DNA from 4 places in the Clostridium acetobutylicum ATCC 824 genome. Region 1 is predicted to be linked to each of the others. Evidence: riboswitches for the same ligand, from Rfam matches in the RefSeq annotation. Region 1 holds a riboswitch; each other region holds the start of a gene.
What was found. A riboswitch is a leader RNA that binds a small molecule or an ion and turns the genes downstream of it on or off. The one in region 1 is predicted to bind S-adenosylmethionine.
Positions count from the first base shown of each region.

Region 1 (5,544 bases):
TTGCTATATTCTTCTCTAATTTTAATACATGATTTTTCCATAAAACTCTCACTCCTCACTCTCTTCTTTTATTATATCTTCGATTCTCCATTTGAGACCTGAATATCTTTCAAAACTTTTATCGTTATCTATCATAAATTTTATTGCTTTTGGAAACCCAACTATTACAACTAGCTGCTTTGCTCTTGTAATTCCTGTATAAAGAAGGTTCCTATTCATCAGAAGAGGTGGCCCCATAGTCATAGGAAGAACCACTACTGGGAATTCACTTCCCTGGCTTTTATGGATAGTTATTGCATATGCAAGTTCAAGTTCATCTAAGTTAATTCTTTCATATGTAACCTCTTTTTCATCATCAAAAATAACTATCACATTATTATCCTCATCTATATTACTTATAAACCCTATATCTCCATTAAAAACTCCTTCTCCTGTCTTTTCGCCATCTCCATTTATTCTATTCCATTTTAACATATAATTGTTTTTTATTTGCATAACCTTGTCGCCAACTCTAAATATATTATCTCTAAATTTTATTTCATCTTTACTTTTATGAGGAGGATTAATAATGCTTTGAAGACTTACATTTAAGTTTGCAACACCTGCTATCCCCTTTTTCATAGGTGCTAACACTTGTATATCCCTAGCAGCCTTCCAAGACTTATTAAAAAGTGGCAGTCTCTTGTAAACCAAACTAATTATAGTATTGGTTATAGCTTCTGCATTATCTTCTCGTATAAAATAAAAATCCTTATCCTTTTTATTTAGAAGGGGCATTTCACCACTATTGATTTTATGCGCATTCACTGTAATCATACTTTCCTTTGCTTGCCTAAAAATATTATTCAATCTAATGACCTTTACACATTTACTTTCAATTATATCTCTCAGCACATTTCCAGGTCCCACAGAAGGAAGCTGGTCTACATCACCAACTATAATAACCCTAGTACCCATACCTATTGACTTCAATAGACTGTTCATTAAAACAACATCTATCATTGATGCCTCGTCTATTATTACAACATCACATTGAAGTGTACTATAGTTATTATTATCAAAAAACACCTCATCTTCATATCCAAGCTCCAGCATTCTATGTATGGTCTTGGCCTCCCTACCTGTTGATTCGGACATTCTTTTTGCAGCTCTTCCTGTAGGTGCTGCCATAAATACCTTCATATTTAATTCTTCAAATATATATGTTATGCATCTTATTATTGTTGTCTTACCTGTACCAGGCCCTCCTGTTATTACTTCTATACCATTTGAAAACGCTCCTTCAATAGCTTCTACTTGTGATGGTGCAAATTTTATTTTATTTTCATTTTCAAACTGTATTATCTTTTGGTCTACATCTATCTCTAAGCTTTTATAACTATCATAGGCAAGAGTTATTATCTTTCTTGTTATTCCTATCTCACAATAGTAATATTCCATTGTAAAAACACAATTTTCCCCATTTATTATTTCAACCTTTATCTTTTGAGAAAGAGTACATTCATATATTGCTTTTTCAACCTCTTCTTTTTTTACATTTAATACATTAATACAGTTCTTTACAAGTTTATCTATAGGCATATATGTATTACCTAAAGCACAAAATTCATTTATTACATAACATACTCCACTTTCAATTCTAAATGGAGAGTTTCCTTGTATTCCAAGACTACGAGCTATTTTATCTGCCGTCTTAAAACCTATTCCTGATATCTCTTCTACAAGAATATATGGGTTTTGTTTCACAACCTCTATAGCCTTAGATTTATAGTGATTATATATTTTCACACATTGTTTAGGCGTAACGCCATAATTCTGAAGAAAAATCATAATATTTCTTACTTCTCTTTGTTCTGAATACGCCTCATATATTTTATCTATTTTCTTTTTACCTATTCCCTCTATTTCACTTAATCTATATATATCATTATCTAATATCTCAAGAGTTTTTTCTCCAAATTTATTAACTATCTTTTTTGCTGTTACAGGACCTATTCCCGATATAATTCCTGATGCCAAATATTTTTCTATACCTAATAAAGAATTAGGTAGTATTTCTTCGCAGCGTTCAATTTTAAATTGCTTTCCAAACTGTGGATGAACAATCCATTCTCCTGAAATCTTTAAAGATTGGCCTTCCATAATATACGGTATGCATCCAACAATTGTAATTTTATCTTTTCCTTCTGCATTTGCGTTTGCAACAACATACCCATTTTCTTCATTTTTGAACACAACAGCTTCAATAACACAACGAAGTTCTACCATATAGATTTCTCCTTACTATAGTGATTCCTCTTTTGCTATTATAAAAAATACAACTGTATTTGTAGTTAATTCAGTTTCACTATAAATATTTTATAATTACATTAATATTAACATTCACGTAAAAAAGAGATACAATAAATTTATGTACCCCCCTCATACCTTTACATTTTTGTAAGATGCTTATTGCAAATGATTTCAACTAATTCCAGAACTAGTATAATACCTATATAAATTGAAAGATATAATATTTCAATGCTAACTCTCTTCCCCGCAAAAATGTACAAATGGTTTAAAATATGTAGGAAAGTTTTAATCGCTAAAAATGTCAATCCCAAAGATATAACTAATGCAAAAACCAAAGCCTTTATCATGAAATTCTTCACGTTCCAAATCATATGCAAAAATCCACCCTCATATGGATTTTTCATAACTCTACCTTCTTTTATAATATTATACAAAATAAGTATACTACTAATTTATTTACCTCGAACAAGAATTAATCCATTTCCCTATGAATTAATTCTCATTTTGATTTCTCATAACCAATACTCTTATAATATCATAATATATATAAATTTAAAATATCCTATATAAAGATTTTAACATAAGTATAATATTATACTAATATATTTTAAAGTTATCCTAGAATAAAAATAGCCACTTATAAGAATGGCACTGAAAAACTATAAGCTTTTCAGTGCCATTCTTATATCAAGCATTTATTATAAATATTTTTTTATCGCTTCAACTCTATCCAACTGCTCCCATGGTAATTCTACATCTAATCTACCAAAGTGGCCATAAGCTGCTACTTGTCTGTATATTGGCCTCTTAAGGTTAAGATCTCTTATTATAGCTCCTGGTCTCAAATCAAAAACTTTTTCTACTATTTCAACAATCTTACTTTCTTCTATCTTACCAGTACCAAAAGTGTCAACTGAAATAGATACTGGTTTTGCAACTCCTATTGCATATGCAAGCTGTATTTCAAGTTTATCAGCAATTCCTGCTGCTACAAGATTCTTTGCAACCCATCTTGCTGCATAAGCTGCTGATCTATCAACCTTAGTTGGATCTTTTCCTGAAAAAGCACCGCCTCCGTGTCTTCCATATCCACCATAAGTATCAACTATTATCTTTCTTCCTGTAAGTCCTGAATCTCCTTGAGGTCCACCTACAACAAATCTTCCAGTAGGATTTATATAATATTTTGTATTTTCATCTAAAAGTTCAGGTGATATAACATACTTTACTACTTTTTCAATTAAATCTTTTTCAATCTGCTCATGTCCTATTTCAGGTCCATGCTGTGTTGATATTACAATAGCATCTACCCTTACTGGCTTATCATCTTCATACTCTATTGTAACTTGAGTTTTTCCATCTGGTCTTAGATAGTCCAAAGTACCGTCTTTTCTAACCTCTGCTAATCTTCTAGATAATCTATGAGCAAGCGCAATAGGCATAGGCATAAATTCTTTAGTTTCGTTTGTCGCATAACCAAACATCATACCTTGATCTCCTGCACCAACTGCATCAATTTTATCCATTTCACCTTTTTTAGATTCTAAAGCTTCATCTACTCCCATTGCAATATCAGCTGATTGTTCATCAATAGATGTTACAACTGCACATGTATCGCAATCAAAACCATATTTAGCTCTAGTATATCCAATCTCTCTTACAGTTTTTCTTACTATTTTAGGAATATCAACGTAACAATTTGTTGATATTTCTCCCATAACATTAACAATTCCTGTAGTCACTGTAGTTTCACAAGCAACTCTTCCATTTGGATCTTTTTCCAATATGGCATCTAAAATAGCGTCTGATATTTGATCGCAGATTTTATCTGGATGCCCTTCTGTTACTGATTCAGATGTAAATAACTTTCTCATTATATCCACTTCCTCCTACAATATAAAAATAAAAGTCTCCTCAATAAGAAGAGACTTAACATTCTCTCTCTTATCTTGCAGAATAATTCTGCAGGAATTGGCACCATTATGTACTTAAATTAATACATCGGTTGCCGGGTTTCAACGGGCCCTTTCCCTCCACCTCTCTTGATAAGAGTTTCCATTCAATTATATTACACACTAAATAATACACTTTATAACAATCTTAGTCAATATAAACTTAAAAAAAGACACTTGTGTGTCTTTTATGGTGGAGGAACATGGATTCGAACCATGGAAAGCTGAGCTAACAGATTTACAGTCTGCCCCCTTTGGCCACTCGGGAATTCCTCCACATTTGGTGCTGGCAGTAGGAATTGAACCCACAACCTACTGATTACAAGTCAGTTGCTCTACCAATTGAGCTATGCCAGCTTATTAAATTTTATTAAGTGGGCATTACAGGGCTCGAACCTGTGACCCTCTGCTTGTAAGGCAGATGCTCTCCCAGCTGAGCTAAACGCCCTAGTTTATTTAAATGGTGGAGGAACATGGATTCGAACCATGGAAAGCTGAGCTAACAGATTTACAGTCTGCCCCCTTTAGCCACTCGGGAATTCCTCCACAAGACTTGCATCAGCAGTTTTCACCGCGTCAACAAGTAATATTATACGTTGATACCCTTTAAAAATCAATGGCCATAATAGACCATTATCGGCAAATATCATTATATTTTTCAGCAATATCTCTTAATTACTCCACTTTTAGCACGCAAATCATTTATATATATTATTATTTTAAAATCTATTAGTGATATTAAAAGTGTTAAGTACATATAAATTATCTAGGAGGTGATTCTGTTGAACAAAATCAAAGCTTTTTATAACCTACCAATGGCATACTACAGGCTCTCAAATTTTTTAAAACATTATATAGATGATAATACAATAATAATATGTATAGGAACAGATCGCTGCATAGGTGACTGCCTTGGCCCTATGGTTGGAACAATGCTTAAGGAAAAGTTCTTTCCACTAAACGTTTACGGGACAATTTCGGAACCTATCCACGCTTTAAATATAGATAAAAAACTGTACAAAATAAAAAAAGATCATACAAATTCAACAATAATAGGCATAGATGCTTGCTTAGGTGATACTGAAAATATAGGTGAGATTCAAGTACGAGATTATGCTATTCATCCTGGAAAGGGCGTTGGAAAGTCACTTCCAGATGTTGGCGAAGTTTCTATTGTTGGAATAGTTGATTCCTGTGAAAGCAGCGAATTATTTACTAATAGAAATATACGTTTAAACTTAATCTTTGAAATGTCAAAAGTCATAGTTCAAACGATTATTCATTCTTATTATCTTCATAA
Region 1 is NC_003030.1:2,987,064-2,992,607, forward strand. It holds gene CA_RS14670 (hypothetical protein) at 1-41, opposite strand, end outside; gene CA_RS14675 (SF1B family DNA helicase RecD2) at 49-2,268, opposite strand; gene metK (methionine adenosyltransferase) at 2,991-4,166, opposite strand; SAM riboswitch class I at 4,234-4,344, opposite strand; tRNA gene CA_RS14690 (tRNA-Tyr) at 4,436-4,520, opposite strand; tRNA gene CA_RS14695 (tRNA-Thr) at 4,526-4,601, opposite strand; tRNA gene CA_RS14700 (tRNA-Val) at 4,620-4,692, opposite strand; tRNA gene CA_RS14705 (tRNA-Tyr) at 4,706-4,790, opposite strand; gene yyaC (spore protease YyaC) at 5,027-5,544, shown strand, end outside.

Region 2 (5,544 bases), 1.4 Mb from region 1:
CCTTTGATGGATTTTATAGAACAGTAAAAATGGACGACAAAACTTACACTAAATGGGGCTGGGAGATATCACCTGAATCATTAATTTTGGGGCTTGAGAAATTGAAAGAACAGTATGGTGATATCAAAATTTATATTACTGAAAACGGTTTAGGCGATCAGGATCCAATAATAGAAGATGAAATTCTTGATATGCCTAGAATAAAATTCATAGAAGCTCATTTAAGAGCAATAAAAGAAGCTATAAGTAGGGGGATAAACCTTAAAGGATATTACGCTTGGTCAGTAATCGATCTTTTAAGTTGGCTTAACGGATACAAAAAACAGTATGGTTTTATATATGTAGACCATAAACACAATTTAGATAGAAAGAAGAAATTATCATTTTATTGGTATAAAAAAGTAATAGAAGAAAGAGGTAAAAATATATAGTTTAAACAGGACTTAATTTATATACCATATAAAATTATCGAGGAGGAATTATAATAATGAGTAAAGTAGATACCATTCAAGAAAAACTCATACCGCCAATAATGAAATTTGCTAACTCTAAAATTATAACTGCCATAAAGGATGGAGTTATAATCACAATGCCACTTACTCTAGTTGGATCAATATTTTTATTGATTGCTAACTTTCCAATTAAATCCTGGAACTCTTGGATGACAGCAATATTTGGACCAAATTGGGCTGTTCCATTAACTCAGGTTTCAGGTTCAACCTTCGATATAATGGCAATTGCGGCTGTAATAGGAATAGCAGCTCAATATTCAAAAAATGAAGGCCAGGATCCAGTTACAGCAGGACTTTTAGGTGCAGTAGCATTTTTAATTATCATGCCAAGTTATTCACCAATAAATATAGGTGATAAAGTTGGTGGAATTGTTATGAAACATGCCGACAAGGTTCAAAGTGTAATACCAAAAGCTTGGACCGGCGGTAAAGGAATGATAGCCGCTTTAATTATTGGTGTACTTACAGGTTATATTTATTCGTGGTTCTTAAAACGTGATATAAGAATCAAACTTCCAGAAAGCGTACCATCAGGTGTTTCAAATGCTTTCTCAGCATTAATTCCAGGTGCTGTTATTATAACAGGTTCTATGTTAATATTCATATTCTTTAATATTGTTACAGGTGCAACTGCACTTGAATGGATTTATAAAGTATTACAAATTCCACTACAAGGAATAACGGACTCATTAGGTGGAGCAATAGCAATACCATTTGTTATATCTTTCTTCTGGTGGTTTGGTGTTCATGGTGCTACTCTTATCGGTGGTGTTATGAACTCTATATACCAAGCAAATACATTAGCAAACCAGGATGTTTTCAAAGCTGGACATAAATTAATAGCTTCAGGAGCTGGAAAAAATGCTCACATAGTATGTCAGCAGTTCCAAGATAACTTTGTAACCTTAGGAGGTTCAGGAATAACTTTAGGACTAGTTGCAGCATGTTTCTTATTCGCTAGATCACAACGTCTTAAACAGTTAGGTAAATTAGCCTTAGTTCCAGGTTGCTTTAATATAAATGAGCCAGTTCTATTTGGTTTACCAATAGTTTTAAATCCACTTATGTTTATACCATTTTTGATTTGTCCTCTTGTTTCAGGAATACTAACTTACTTCGCAATATATACTGGTTTAGTACCTTGCTTTACAGCTGTTCAAGCAATATGGACTACACCGCCTGTACTATCGGGTCTTATAGTTGCAGGTTGGAGAGGAGCGGTACTCCAGCTTATAATAATTGCAATAGCTGCTATAGTTTACTTCCCATTCTTCAAAAGTCTTGATAAACAATACTATCAAGAAGAGATATCTGGAGAAGCAGAATAGAAATCTAAGGTTAATCTAAATTAAGCTTTGGATTAACCCTGTAAAGAATATGTACTGAAGGAAAACTAAGGTAAAACTTAGCTTACCCATATTAGTATTCAGGGGGGAACAGTGTGGATAGTTAAGTTTGCCTGGTTTTCATATACATAAACCCACAAACTATATTATTTTAGGAGGATTAAAATGAAATTATTTAAGATAAAAATCACAGGAAGCTTAGAGGAATTTAAAATTGAGTACTCTTTCTCAACAGATTACTTTAACTACAAAGAGTGTACTTATGAAGGAACAGAACAAGAAAGATACGATCAATTCTATGAGGATTTAAAAACAAATGGAGGACCTCAGCCACTAAACATAAAATTAAAAATGTCAAATGGTGTAATGGATAGAGCGTTCCCTAAAAAGGATCTCCTAAAATTAAAGAATGTCCAAGACTTCGTCAAAAAAATGTACACCTAAAGAGGTTTGGGCGGAGCCCATTATATTCATGAACTTAGAAAAAACACGTCATTCAAAAAAGAAAATAAACTAATTAAGGATGTCGTTAATAAAGAGGTTTGGGCGGAGCCCATTATATTCATGAACTTAGAAAAAACACGTCATTCAAAAAAGAAAATAAACTAATTAAGGATGTCGTTAATAAAGAGGTTTGGGCGGAGCCCATTATATTCATGAACTTAGAAAAAACACGTCATTCAAAAAAGAAAATAAACTAATTAAGGATGTCGTTAATAAAGAGGTTTGGGCGGAGCCCATTATATTCATGAACTTAGAAAAAACACGTCATTCAAAAAAGAAAATAAACTAATTAAGGATGTCGTTAATAAAGAGGTTTGGGCGGAGCCCATTATAATCATGAACTTAGAAAAAACACGTCATTCAAAAAAGAAAATAAGCTAATTAAGGATGTTGTTAATAAAGGGGGTTGGAAAGATAGCGTAAATCCATCATTACGCTATACTATTTCTACGATTATCACTCAAATAATAATGCTAGCTACAAAAATTCATATAAATACACCTCTACCTTTAATATAGGTAGTATTAAAAGACAAATAAGTTGCAATGGGGTAACAACCTAAAAAACACGTCTTAGCTAATGAAAAATAAATTTCATATGAAAGCTAGGGCGTGTTTTTTAATTATTTTAAAGGCATTGAGCCCGTAACAAATCTATATTCTAAAGTATTTTCATTATCATTATATTGAACAACTCTTATAGTCTCAAAGGATTTAGCATTATTTTTTACTCTATTTGCTAAAACTTTTTTAGTATAATCTTTATCTACCTGCTTTACCGAAGAATTAAAGTCTTTAAAATCATAATTGCTATTTCCAGTTAAGCTGGTTATAAATTCCCTTAGAAACTTACAATATCTAGTATCAAAATGTTTATTGTTTTTTTGTCTTACATCCAACTCAACATTGTTATAAGCTGTTGTATTTCCCTTTCCATCAGTTATAATATCACCAGTATATGAAATATCATACACATTTCCATTATTGCCATTTTCTTTTATATCTTTAGCATTAAAAGCTAACCAATTACCTTTAGAATATTTATCATTCAAAGTATATTTAATTCCATATTTATCACATATTAATTTCAATTTATCTATTATATTTTGTCCTTGAGATACAAATTTACTTCGAGTTACGCTATATTTTGATTTTAAATTAGTACTAGTGTTACTAGGTATCCACTTTGATTTAACGGAAGCTTTAGACTTTGATGAATTATCGTCGGATTGACCTGTTTTTGAGCAACCTACTGATAATAGTATCATAAACATTATAGCAATACTGCAAAGAATTTTTATCTTTTTTTCTTTCACTAAATTACACATCCTTTGTTAATTGTAAAAACTTGTTTATATTATAATATAATTATTTAAAATTATTATAACTAATATTAAAGTTTACATTTAAAACATATTATAAAGGTAGAAAATTTAGGAGTCAAGCACTACATATAGGTATTTATAAAGAAAAATGTTTTGTGCTAAGGCTAATAATAGGTATTAAAACTTCAAAATATCAATTCAAATAGTTCAAAGAAAATAAAATTAATAAGATATGTAAGTTAGTATAGGGAGGGTGACAAAGTACATTAGGATTATGAACTCAAATTAACTCATCTTTTATCAAAGCTAATAAACTCTAATACAACATATAAATTAGGCCAGAGGTTTTGGCAGAGCCCATTAGAATCATAAACCCCAATCAATCCGTCTTTTATCAAATAAAAATATACCGACTAAAATTATCAGCGAAATAAATTAAAAACATAAAACATTGCATTAAAGGAATATTTAGAGTGGCTAATAAGCTAGCATAGAAAAATATTCTTGACAATTAAAATAATAGAACATATAATAATCATATTAAACAAGTTCGAAAACTAAATAATTGTTTCTTATCAAGAGTGACGGAGGGATAGGCCCTATGAAGTCCGGCAACATCCAATTATTTTGGAGATGTGCTAATTCCTACAGGTTTATCCTGAGAGATGAGAATGTTTTTAAAACTGCTTCTTATTTTTTAATGGATAAGAAGCAGTTTTATTTTTTTATTATTAGGAGGAGAAGATTATGGGAGAAATAGATTGTAGAAATTTTGAGACAAAAGCAGTTCATGGGGAGAGTGGTTTTGAGAGCAGAACTGGGGCAATAAGCTACCCAATATACCAAAGTTCTACCTTTAGACATGAAGGCTTAAATAAAGGAACTGGATATGATTATTCAAGAACAGGAAATCCCACTAGAGATGAAGTTGAAAAGACAGTTGCAGCACTTGAAAATGGTAGAGCGTGTCTCGCATACTCCTCTGGTATGGCTGCAATATCAAGTGTTCTTACCATATTTAAAGGTGGAGATCATATAATCGTTTCAGATGACTTGTATGGAGGAACCTATAGAATATTTGAGGAGATATATGAACATTATGGAATTGAAGTCACATATACAGATACAACAAGCACTGAAAATATAGAAAAGGAATTGAGGGAAAATACAAAAGCCATATACCTAGAAACTCCAACAAACCCTCTTATGAAAATTACTGATATAAGAGAGGTTAGTAAATTAGCAAAAGAACATAATACTTTACTTATAGTGGACAATACTTTTATGACGCCTTACTATCAAAAACCACTAGAGCTTGGAGCAGACATAGTTCTTCACAGCGGAACTAAGTATCTTTGTGGACATAATGATGCCTTAGCAGGTTTTGTCATTTTAAATGATGAAAGGTTAATTGAAAAGCTTAGATTTATACAAAACTCTGTTGGAGCTGTGCTTGCACCTTTTGATAGTTGGCTAATTTTAAGAGGAATAAAAACCCTTCACATAAGACTTGATAGACAGCAGGAAAACGCAATTAAAATAGCAAACTTCTTAAAAAAACATAAGAAAATTACAAAGGTTCTTTATCCAGGATTAGAGGAGCACGTTGGTCATGATATTTTAAAAAGTGAAGCATCAGGTTTTGGAGCAATGATTTCCTTTTACGTAGATAGTAAAGAAACCGTAGAAAAAGTACTTGAAAGCGTAAAAGTAATAATTTTTGCTGAAAGCCTTGGTGGAGTGGAAAGTTTAATAACCTATCCTTATACTCAAACTCATGCAGATATTCCAGATGATATAAGGAAAAGGCTAGGCGTTACAGATAAGCTTCTTAGATTTTCTGTGGGAATCGAAAATG
Region 2 is NC_003030.1:449,308-454,851, forward strand. It holds gene CA_RS02175 (GH1 family beta-glucosidase) at 1-431, shown strand, start outside; gene CA_RS02180 (PTS sugar transporter subunit IIC) at 488-1,840, shown strand; gene CA_RS02185 (hypothetical protein) at 2,024-2,302, shown strand; gene CA_RS02190 (hypothetical protein) at 2,985-3,677, opposite strand; SAM riboswitch class I at 4,256-4,358, shown strand; gene CA_RS02195 (trans-sulfuration enzyme family protein) at 4,434-5,544, shown strand, end outside.
Region 2: linked by a shared signal. The riboswitch ahead of CA_RS02195 (trans-sulfuration enzyme family protein) and the one ahead of metK (methionine adenosyltransferase) in region 1 are both predicted to bind S-adenosylmethionine.

Region 3 (5,544 bases), 1.6 Mb from region 1:
TTTTCTTGCGTTTTGAATGGAGATAAGTTCAATCTTATTAGTAGAGAAGGTCTCTCTTATTTTAGAATACTCTTCATTTAATTTTTCTAAGAAAGTAAATTTGTTTTCACTCATTAGATTTTTGGCTACGGTAACAGCATCTGAAGCATCAGTACTGTGTACTACATATTTATATTTCGTAGCTAGTTTTAAAGCTGTGTGAGTTTTTGAGGTAGCAGCACCACCCACCATAAGTGGTATATCAAAATTAAGCCTTTTCATTTCTTCAGCTACATAAGCCATTTCATTAAGAGAAGGTGTAATTAAACCACTTAAAGCAATGATATCTGCATTTTCACGTTTTGCCGTTTCAAGTATGGTTTCAGGGGGAACCATTACTCCTAAATCTATAACTTCAAAATTGTTGCAGGAAAGAACTACAGATACGATATTTTTGCCTATGTCATGAACATCGCCTTTAACAGTTGCAAATACAACCTTACCAGCACTTTTATTGTGATTTTTAGACTTTTCTTCGTTTATATAGGGAAGAAGACATTCAACAGCCTTTTTCATAACTCTAGCACTTTTTACTACTTGAGGAAGAAACATTTTTCCCTCTCCAAAAAGTTTACCCACTTTTTTCATTCCATTCATTAAAGGAACCTCTATAATTTCAAGTGCATTTGTATACTCTTTTCTTGCTTCTTCTATATCTTCTTCAATAAATTCAACATTTCCTTTAACTAAAGCATAACTCAACCTTTCACTTGGGCTTTTTTGTCGCCATTCATCCTCGTGCTTTTCTAAGGTTTCAGTCGTCTTTTTATACGTTTGAGCAAATTCTAGTAATGATTCAGAAGCGTTAGATGATTTATTTAGTACAACATTCTCAACCTTTTCGAGAAGATCCTTATCTATATCGTCATATAAATCAATCATTGCTGGATTAACAATACCCATATCCATTCCAGCGTTTATTGCATGGTAAAGGAAAACAGAATGCATAGCTCTTCTTATTGCGTCATTACCCCTAAAAGAAAAGGAGAGGTTGCTAACTCCACCGCTGACTTTAGCGTATGGTAGATTCTCTTTTATCCATTTAACAGCTTTTATGTAATTAACTGCATAGTTGTCATGTTCTTCAATTCCTGTCGCTATAGATAGTATATTTGGATCAAATATTATATTTTCAGGTGGAAACTCAACTTTTTCTGTGAGAATAGTATAAGCTCTCTTGCAGATTTCAATTTTTCTTTCATAAGTAGCTGCTTGACCTTCTTCGTCAAAGGCCATTACAACTACGCCAGCGCCAAAGTTCTTTATAAATTTTGCCTCTTCAATGAACTTTTCTTCTCCAACCTTAAGACTTATGGAATTTACTATGGCTTTACCTTGAATAGACTTTAATCCAACTTTTAAAACTTCAAAATTAGAGGAGTCTATCATAACTGGAACTTTTGATATTTCAGGTTCACTTGCAATAAGTCTTAAAAATGTTTCCATTTCAGAGCGAGCATCTAAAAGTGCATCATCAAAATTTATATCTATAATTTGGGCACCATTTTCAACCTGATGTCTTGCAATGGTTAGAGCCTCCTCATAATTTTTTTCACGTATAAGCCTTGCGAATTTTCTTGAGCCCGCTACATTTGTTCTTTCGCCTATATTTATGAAGTTACTGTTCTTATCAATTTTTATGTTTTCTAGTCCGCTGTAAATTGTTTTGGGTTCCAAGTTTGGAACTTTTCTTGGAGAAATGCCTTTAACTACGCTGCTTATTGCTCTTATATGTTCTGGTGTAGTGCCACAGCAGCCTCCAACTATATTTAAATGTCCTTCAAGTGCTAATTTTTTTACAATGCTAGCAGTTTCCTCTGGCAGTTCTTCATATTCACCAAGGGAGTTTGGAAGTCCTGCGTTTGGATGAAAGGATATATATCTATTTTGTGTTTCAGAGAGTCTTTTTATAAAAGGTATAAGTTCTTCAGCACCAAAGGAACAATTAAGCCCTATAGCAATTATATTTTCGTTTTTTAAACTTTCTGCAAAAGCGTCAAGAGTTTGACCGGATAATATTCTTCCACTTTTATCAGCTATTGTCCCTGAAATTATAATAGGAAGTTTTATTTTTTTATTTTCAAATACTGTTTCTGCTGCAAAGATTGCTGCTCTAGCGTTTAAAGTATCAAATATAGTTTCAATTAAAAGAAGGTCTACACCTCCATCTATTAGAGCCTCTATTTGATGTTTATAGGCATTACATAGCTCATCAAAGGTTACATTTCTAAAACCAGGATTTTCAACATCTGGAGATAGAGAAGCAGTTCTATTTGTAGGCCCAATAGAACCAGCAGCAAATCTAGGCTTATTAGGATTTAGTTTTGTGTAGTAAGTACAAGCTTCCTTTGCGAGTTTTGCCCCCTTAAAATTAATATCATATATTTTATCTTGCATATTATAATCTTTTTGTGATATTTCAGTAGCGTTAAAAGTGTTTGTTTCTATTATATCTGCGCCAGCTTCAAGGTATCTCTTGTGGATTTCTTTTATTATTTCTGGCTTGGTTAAATTTAAAACATCATTGTTTCCTTTTTGATTGGAATGACATGTACAAGATAAGGAACCTTTAAAGTCGCCTTCATCTAGATTAAAGGATTGAATACATGTTCCCATAGCACCATCTAAAACTAAAATTTTGTTATTTAACAAATTCTTTAGTGAAGAATTCATAAGTTAGCCCCCTTAAAAAATAGGATAAAATAAAAAGCCCTTGGAAATAACCTCGGGCTTTACATTCGCGATTATTCTCATCTATCAGCGTTTGCTGCAGGATTTAGCACCACATATATTAAAAAATATACTGGTTGCCGGGTTTCAAAGGGCCAGTCCCTCCACCACTCTTGATAAGATTTTTACATTAAATTTGTTTTTATTATATTAGTTAAATTAAAAAATGTCAATACAGTAATTTTACAATAATAAATACATATATTTATTATAGATATTTCATTTATCCAGTTAAGACTTTAGGAAAATTACTTTATAAATTGGATGTTATAAAATGATTGGAGGTGCATTCATGGATTTTAAGGAAATCATAGAAAATGATAGAATTAGCTCAAGAAAAACAAAGTTTGAAGGTACATTTATAGAATATCTTGATATGGTTAAGAAAAACCCTGATATAGTTAAGCTGGCCCACAAAAGAATATACGATATTATAAAGAGCAAAGGCTCTGAGGTTTTAAAGCCCGAGGAAAATCATAGAATAAGAAAAATTTATGGAAATGAATCAATAAAGAGATATAACTTCTTTAAAAATGATTTCTTTGGTATAGATAAGGTTATTATGAAGCTCATGAATTATTTTAATTCGGCTTCTATGAAAGGTGAAGAAGCAAGGCAGGTATTGTACCTTGTAGGTCCTGTTGGAGCAGGAAAATCATCTTTAGTTGAATCTATTAAAAGAGCTCTTGAGGAGGCAAAACCGGTATATTCTTTAAAAGGCTGCCCCATGAGAGAAGAGCCACTTCATCTTATTCCAAAGCATTTAAGAGGGGAATTTGAGCAGCTTCTTGGAGTGGAGATAGAAGGGGATCTATGCCCTGTTTGCAGATATAGACTTATGCATGAATATAATGGAGAATATGAAAAGTTCCCTGTAATTACTAGTGGATTTTCCATAAGATCTAGAAAAGGAATTGGTGTAGTACCACCTGTTGATCCAAATAATCAGGATACATCAATTTTAACAGGAAGCATAGATATTTCAAAAATGGATCTATATCCTGAGGATGATCCAAGGATTTTTTCCTTAAATGGAGCTTTTAATGTTGGTAACAGAGGACTTGTAGAATTTATAGAGGTATTTAAAAATGATGTAGAATATCTTCATACTATAATTACAGCGACACAAGAGAAATCAATACCATCTCCTGGTAAAGGAGCAATGATATATTTTGATGGACTTATAATAGCCCATTCCAATGAAGCAGAATGGAATAAGTTTAAGTCTGATCATACTAATGAAGCAATTCTAGATAGAATAGTAAAAATAGAGGTGCCATATTGTTTAGAACTAAATGAAGAGAAAAAAATATATGAGAAGATACTTAAAAAGAGTAATTTTACAGCTCATATAGCACCGCACACATTAAGTGTTGCAGCTATGTTCGCAGTACTTTCAAGACTTAAACCGTCTTCAAAGGTTGACCTCATAACAAAACTTAAAATATATAATGGTGAAGATATTGTAGAGAATGGAACAACTAAAAAAGTTGATATAAGCGAGCTTAGAGAAGAGGCGGGAATAACAGAAGGAATGAATGGAATATCCACAAGATTTATAATTAAAGCTATAGATAATGCTCTTTCAAGCTCACAATACGATTGTATAAATCCTTTGGGTATAATGGAAAATATTATAAGATCAGTAAAAGATCTTGATATAGCAGATGATGAAAAGAAGAAGTATTTGGGGTTTGTTCAAAACATAATAAGAAAAGAATATAATAAAGTCCTAGAAAAAGAAATAACAAAAGCATTTATACACAGCTATAGAGAACAAGCTGAAACTTTATTTAACAATTACTTAGATAATGCAGAGGCTTTTGTGAATAAAACAAGACTTAAGGATAAAGCAACGGGAGAGGAGCTTAATCCAGATGAGAAATTTATGAGATCTATAGAAGAGCAGATAGGTATATCTGAAAGTTCAGCTAAGGGCTTTAGAACAGATGTTACATCATATATGTTCTATGTAGTTAGAAATGGTGGGAAAATAGCATATGATGCTTATGAACCTTTAAAAGAAGCTATTGAAAAGAAGCTTACTTCTTCAGTAAAAGATTTATCAAGAATAATAACAAAATCAAGAGTAAGAGATAAAGAGCAGGATGAAAAATATAATGCTATGGTCGAAGAAATGAAAAGAAATGGCTATTGCGATTATTGCTGTGATGTTATATTAAAATATGCCGCTAACAATTTGTGGAAGGATTGATAGAATGGCAATTTTTAGAGATTACAGTATTAATCCTACAGAACATGATAGAACTATAGGGGATAGGAGAAGACATAGAGAACTGGTTGAAAAAGCTATTAAGGATAATCTTGCTGATATAGTATCAGAAGAAAGTATAATTGGAGAAAGTAAAAGTAAGAAAATAAAAATACCAATACGAGGCCTTAAAGAATATAAGTTCCTTTATGGAAATAACAGTTCATCTGTAGGAAGCGGAACTGGAAACGAAAAAAAAGGGGATATTATAGGAAAAGAGCAAATGGGCAATGGCTCTAAAGGAAAAGGTAAAGGTGCAGGAAACAGCGAGGGAGAAGATATTTATGAAACAGAAGTAACTATCGAAGAAGTTTTTTCGTATCTTCTTGAAGACTTAAATTTGCCTAATCTTGATAAAAAGAAATATTCTGAAATAGTAACAGATAGTTCAAAGAAAAAAGCAGGTTATCAAAAGTATGGTATAAGGCCAAGGCTTGCTAAAAAAAGAACAGTTATAGAAAAAATAAAAAGAGAGCAGTCAAGAAAAAGAGCAATAAAAGAAT
Region 3 is NC_003030.1:668,465-674,008, forward strand. It holds gene metH (methionine synthase) at 1-2,712, opposite strand, end outside; SAM riboswitch class I at 2,787-2,892, opposite strand; gene CA_RS03165 (PrkA family serine protein kinase) at 3,062-4,984, shown strand; gene yhbH (sporulation protein YhbH) at 4,989-5,544, shown strand, end outside.
Region 3: linked by a shared signal. The riboswitch ahead of metH (methionine synthase) and the one ahead of metK (methionine adenosyltransferase) in region 1 are both predicted to bind S-adenosylmethionine.

Region 4 (5,544 bases), 1.0 Mb from region 1:
AATCTATTAATTCCAATTTTTATACTCAATTTTAAATTTATTACTTTCATGTAGTTGTCATATGTTAAAAGTCACAAATATAACCAACTATTTTATTATAGCATTTCCACTATAATAAAATCCATTTTCCTTAGCATCACCTATAAGTTTTTTTAATTAACTATTCAGCTTATTATATAGATACATTTCATAAACTTTTTCTCTAGTTTTAATATTCAAATATAATATAATTTCCTTAGCAAATTCTAAAGAAGCTGTACCATTTGCAATTATTATACCTGAATCATCGTAAACTGCTTGCTTTTCAATGAAATTGTTGGTAACGGAATGTTATGTTGAATGGCATACTCAACAATAGGATAAATAACATTATTTTTCTGTTTCATCCAAGCATAGCCTCCAATCAGTAACAACATATCAAAATTTTTGGGATAATAACTTACAGTATAATAACGAAAAAGATGACACCTATATGTCATCTTTGTAGAGGTTATATATTCCTTTTATTCGAGTTTTTATTAATTTTTTTAGTTCAAGTGGTTCTATAACTTTAAACGATGATTTTTGATCTTGTGATGAAAACAAACCAATAGCAAAATCTTTTCTAAAATCTATTTTTTTAACAGCTTTACAATTGAAATTTGCATCCATAATTTTATAGGTAGCAATTATATTGATTTTAAATAAACGGAACTCTTGCTTATAAGCGTATAAATATAATATAACTGCTTAAAAACAAGTTTATGAGGCCGAATAAGTCCTGAATATGTAATAATTGTAATCACTGACTCATTCAACATATCCAGATCTCGAAGAATTGTACACTTAGAAACTTCAAATCTTTCTTATAATTCTTGTACTGTGGCTCTATCAGTATTAGCAAGTATATTTAAAATCCCTAGTAGTCTACCGATTTTCATAATAACACACTTTCTATGTTTTAATAATACTTTACTCTCATAATTCTATAGTTCAAATGGTGTCTCCTGATATACATAATAATTAAGCCAGTTAGAGAATAAAAGATTAGCATGACCTCTCCAAGTAACCATAGGTCCCTTCTCTGGATCATTATCTTTAAAGTAATTTTTAGGGATTTTTATATTCATACCTTGATTTTTATCCCTAATATATTCTAGATTTAATGTATCACCATCATATTCTGCATGTCCCATAACAAAGATATTTTTGCCGTTTTCTGATGCAACTATATATGCTCCTGCTTCATCAGATTCAGCTAAAATCTTTAGGCTAGGATTCTTTTTAATATCTTCTCTTTTTACATAAGTATGTCTCGAGTGCGGAGCATAAAATTCATCGTCAAAACCTCGTGTCAATTTTATATTTCTTTCAGTAAGGTTATGTTTAAATACTCCAAATAGTTTTTCGTGAAGCTCGTATTTAGGTATCCCATAATGATGGTATAAACCGGCCTGTGCCCCCCAACATATATGTATAGTTGAGGTTACATTAGTAACTGACCAATCAAAAATTCTGCATAGTTCCTCCCAATAATCAACATTCTCAAAGGAAAGTGTCTCCACTGGAGCTCCTGTTACTATCATGCCATCAAATTTATTGTTTTTAATCTCTTCAAAGGTTTCGTAAAATTTAATTAAATGTTCCTTTGAAGTATTTTGTGATTTATGAGTTTGTGTATGAATAAAGGTCGGATTAACCTGAAGAGGCGAATTTCCAATTAGCCTTAATATTTGAGTTTCTGTTACTATCTTTGTTGGCATAAGGTTAACTATAACAATATTAAGAGGTCTTATATCTTGATGATAGGCTCTATCCTCATCCATAAAAAATATATTTTCTTCATTTAAAGTTTTTGCTGCTGGAAGATTATCAGGTATTTTTATAGGCATTTTTTTCACCGTCCTAGTTTAAATTTTAATATATAAAAAAAATCCATTTTCCAATAAGAAAAACGGATTATTAACATACTCATTAATTAATAAGCTGTTTTCTTATCTTTCAAAACAAATAAGTTTTGCAGGAATTAACACCGTACATTTGCCGGTTGTCAGGCTTCATAGGGCCAGTCCCTCCACCTTCTTGATAAGAAATAATATGAAATTTTATCACTAAATAGTAATTATACTATAGTACAATTCTTTTTAATTGTCAACGCTTAGAAAATCTGCTTACTTATCTATACTTTCAAATTTTATGTTATTATCTTTTACGTCTATTAATGTTTCTCCTCCTTTAGTGAGATTTCCGAAAAGAACCTCATCTATAAAATAAGGTTTAATTTTTTCTTGTATCACTCTTAGGATTTCTCTTGCACCGTAATTTGAGTTTAATCCCTTAGACGCAATCCATTTATAGCATTCATCAGTAACTTTAATTTTTATATGCTTTTTATTTAGCTTCTGCTGGAATTCATCCAGGGATCTTTTAGCAACACGTATAGCCATATCCTCATCCATTTTATTGAATATTATTATATCATCAAGTCTATTTCTAAATTCAGGAGAGAATATTTTAGAAACCTCTTTATCGATATTATCCTCACCAACTACTCTATTACCAAAACCAACTTTATTTTTACCTACCTCTGAAGCTCCTGCATTAGAGGTCATTATGAGTATAATATTTCTAAAATCAGCTTTCTTTCCACTGTTATCTGTTAGAGTAGCATAATCCATAACTTGAAGAAGTACATTTAAAATATCAGAGTGAGCTTTTTCAATTTCATCAAGAAGTAGTATGCAATATGGGTTTTTTCTAACTGCATCTGTTAAAAGTCCTCCCTCTTCATATCCTACATAACCCGGAGGAGATCCTATTAATCTCGCTACAGTGTGTTTTTCCTGATATTCACTCATATCAAATCTTATTAGCTTTATATTCAAAGCTTCTGCTAATTGTTTTGATATTTCTGTTTTACCAACACCAGTAGGACCTACAAAAAGAAAACTTGCTACTGGCTTATTCTCATCGTTAAAACCAGCACTTGATCTTTTTATTGATTGGACTATAGACTCTAAAGCTTTGTCTTGACCAAATATTTTGCTTTTCAGATTCTTTTTTAGATTTTTAAGCTTTTCTATTTGTGTTTTGGATAAGTCTTTTACTGGTATGCCTGATATAGATGAAATTACATTTTCTACATCTTTCACATTTATATAAACCTTCTCAGTATCTTTCCTATTCATTTCAGCAAATGCACCACACTCATCAATTACATCTATTGCCTTGTCGGGTAAAAATCTATCATTTATGCATTTTGCTGAAAGAGCGGCTGCAGCTTTAAGTGAAGCATTGGTGTAGTGTACATTATGAAACTGTTCATATCTGGTTTTTATCCCCATAAGTATGTCATAGGTTTCATTAATTGTTGGTTCCCCTACATCTATTTTTTGAAATCTTCTAGACAATGCTCTATCTTTATCAAATATTTTCTTATATTCATCATAGGTAGTTGATCCTATAAATTTTATTTTTCCATCTGTAAAGTATGGCTTTAATATATTAGCTGCATCAACTGTTCCGCCAGATACAGCACCAGCACCTATGATGGTGTGAATTTCATCAATATATACTATTGGTTTTTCACATTTTGAAATTTCATTTAATACATTTTTTATTCTTTCTTCAAAGTCGCCCCTATATTTTGTTCCAGCAACCATTGTTCCCATGTTTAATGTATAAATCTTACTTCCCTTTAAAACAGTCGGTACCTTATCTTCAGCTATTAAAGTTGCAAGTCCTTCAGTTATAGCTGTTTTTCCAACTCCAGGTTCTCCTACATGAATAGGATTATTTTTTCTCCTTCTACACAGAACTTGAAGTGTCTTTTTTAGTATATCTTCTCTTCCTATTAGTGGATCTATAAGGCCATTTTTTGCCTTTTCAGTAATATCCTCTGTATATTTATCAATAGCACAAACTTCATCTTCGTGATAATCATCAAATAAGTATTCATTTTCTGGCAAAGGCTCTATATCATCCTCATCACTATCGTTTACAGCTGATATTCCATGTGTAATATAATTCAAAAGCTTAAGCCTAGTAATACCCTGTTGCTTTAAATAATAGCTTCCAAAGGATGCATTATCGTCATAAATGGCTACATATATATCACCTATAGTTACGTAGTCCTTTCCGCTAGTTAAAACATGATTAGCTGCTTGATTTATTATATTTTCAACACCAACAGTTTGAGTTGGATCTCCTGATTCTAGTTTCTCAACATTTTTCATAAAATATTTTTCTAGCTGCTTCTTTAAACCCTCAACAGAACCGCCTGTGTTTTTTATTATATTTATTCCATCATTATAAAATAGCGAAGCATATAAAATATGTTCAGGTGTAAAATATTTATGCATATCAAATTTTGCTTCACTATATGCTGCTGTAATAATTTCATTTACAATCTCATCTAATTTCAAGTTCTATACCTCCCCCATAGTCAATTTCAATGGATATCCATTCTTGTAAGCTAATTTCTTAACCTCATTTATTTTTGTTGCCGCAATATCATATGGATAAACTCCTGCTATTCCTATTCCATTTTTGTGTACATCAAAAGTTATCTTAACTGCATTGGCAGGGACTTTATTGAATACATTGATGAGGATTTCAATTACAAACTCCATTGTAGTATAATCGTCATTATGTAGTATTACTTTATACATTTTGGGTTTTTCAATTTTATGTTTTTGTTTTATATTTTCATCAAAAGAAGTTTTTAAAGACATAATACACAACTCCAATTATCGATCAAATTATTATTTTAACCTACTTTTACTATATATATTATACCATCTTATTACCCCAATTAATATTGAAAAATAAATTAAAAACAAATAAGATACATACTTAAAGATATGCATCTTATTTGTTTTAGTATATCCATATTCCTGTTCCCATTGGTAATGTATCATATATATATTTTGCATTTTGCACAGCTAGTCGAATACAGCCATGAGAAAGTGAAGCACCTAAAGTTCCATCTACTACATTTCCATTTTTATCAAAGAGTATACTATGAAATAAATAATTTCCTTGAATTTGAGTGTAGTACTTACAAATTACATCGTTACTTGTTTTAAAGGCTAAACCTTTACCTTGAACATAGAAACGACCTGTTATAGTAGGCGTATCAGATGCTCCTGAAGTACACTGAAAGGTATTTATTAACTTCCAGTTGTGAGGATCACCGTTAAACACATATACCCTCTGCTCTTTTAGCGATGTAATTATAAAGAACTTGGTATAAGTAGGTGTATCATTAGAATTAGCTAAATTTTCTGCTGCAGCTTTTAGTGATTGTACATCTGGGTTAGGATCTGGCTGAATAACGGAATTTACTCTAGTTGCGTCAGTTGGCGTTTGATTTAGTAAATTCATTGTTTGATCAGAAACGCTTCCATCCATAGCTATATTATGTTTATATTGAAAGTCTCTTACAGCCCAATCAGTTGAAGGACCAAATTTTCCATCGGCCGTAATAGCATAGCCATAATTATTAAGTTTGTCTTGAATGCTTTTTACATCGCTTCCGCTAGAACCTAACTTAAAAACTTTGGG
Region 4 is NC_003030.1:1,972,898-1,978,441, reverse strand. It holds gene metA (homoserine O-acetyltransferase MetA) at 966-1,871, opposite strand; SAM riboswitch class I at 1,971-2,071, opposite strand; gene clpA (ATP-dependent Clp protease ATP-binding subunit ClpA) at 2,151-4,403, opposite strand; gene CA_RS09460 (ATP-dependent Clp protease adaptor ClpS) at 4,407-4,712, opposite strand; gene CA_RS09455 (L,D-transpeptidase family protein) at 4,858-5,544, opposite strand, start outside.
Region 4: linked by a shared signal. The riboswitch ahead of metA (homoserine O-acetyltransferase MetA) and the one ahead of metK (methionine adenosyltransferase) in region 1 are both predicted to bind S-adenosylmethionine.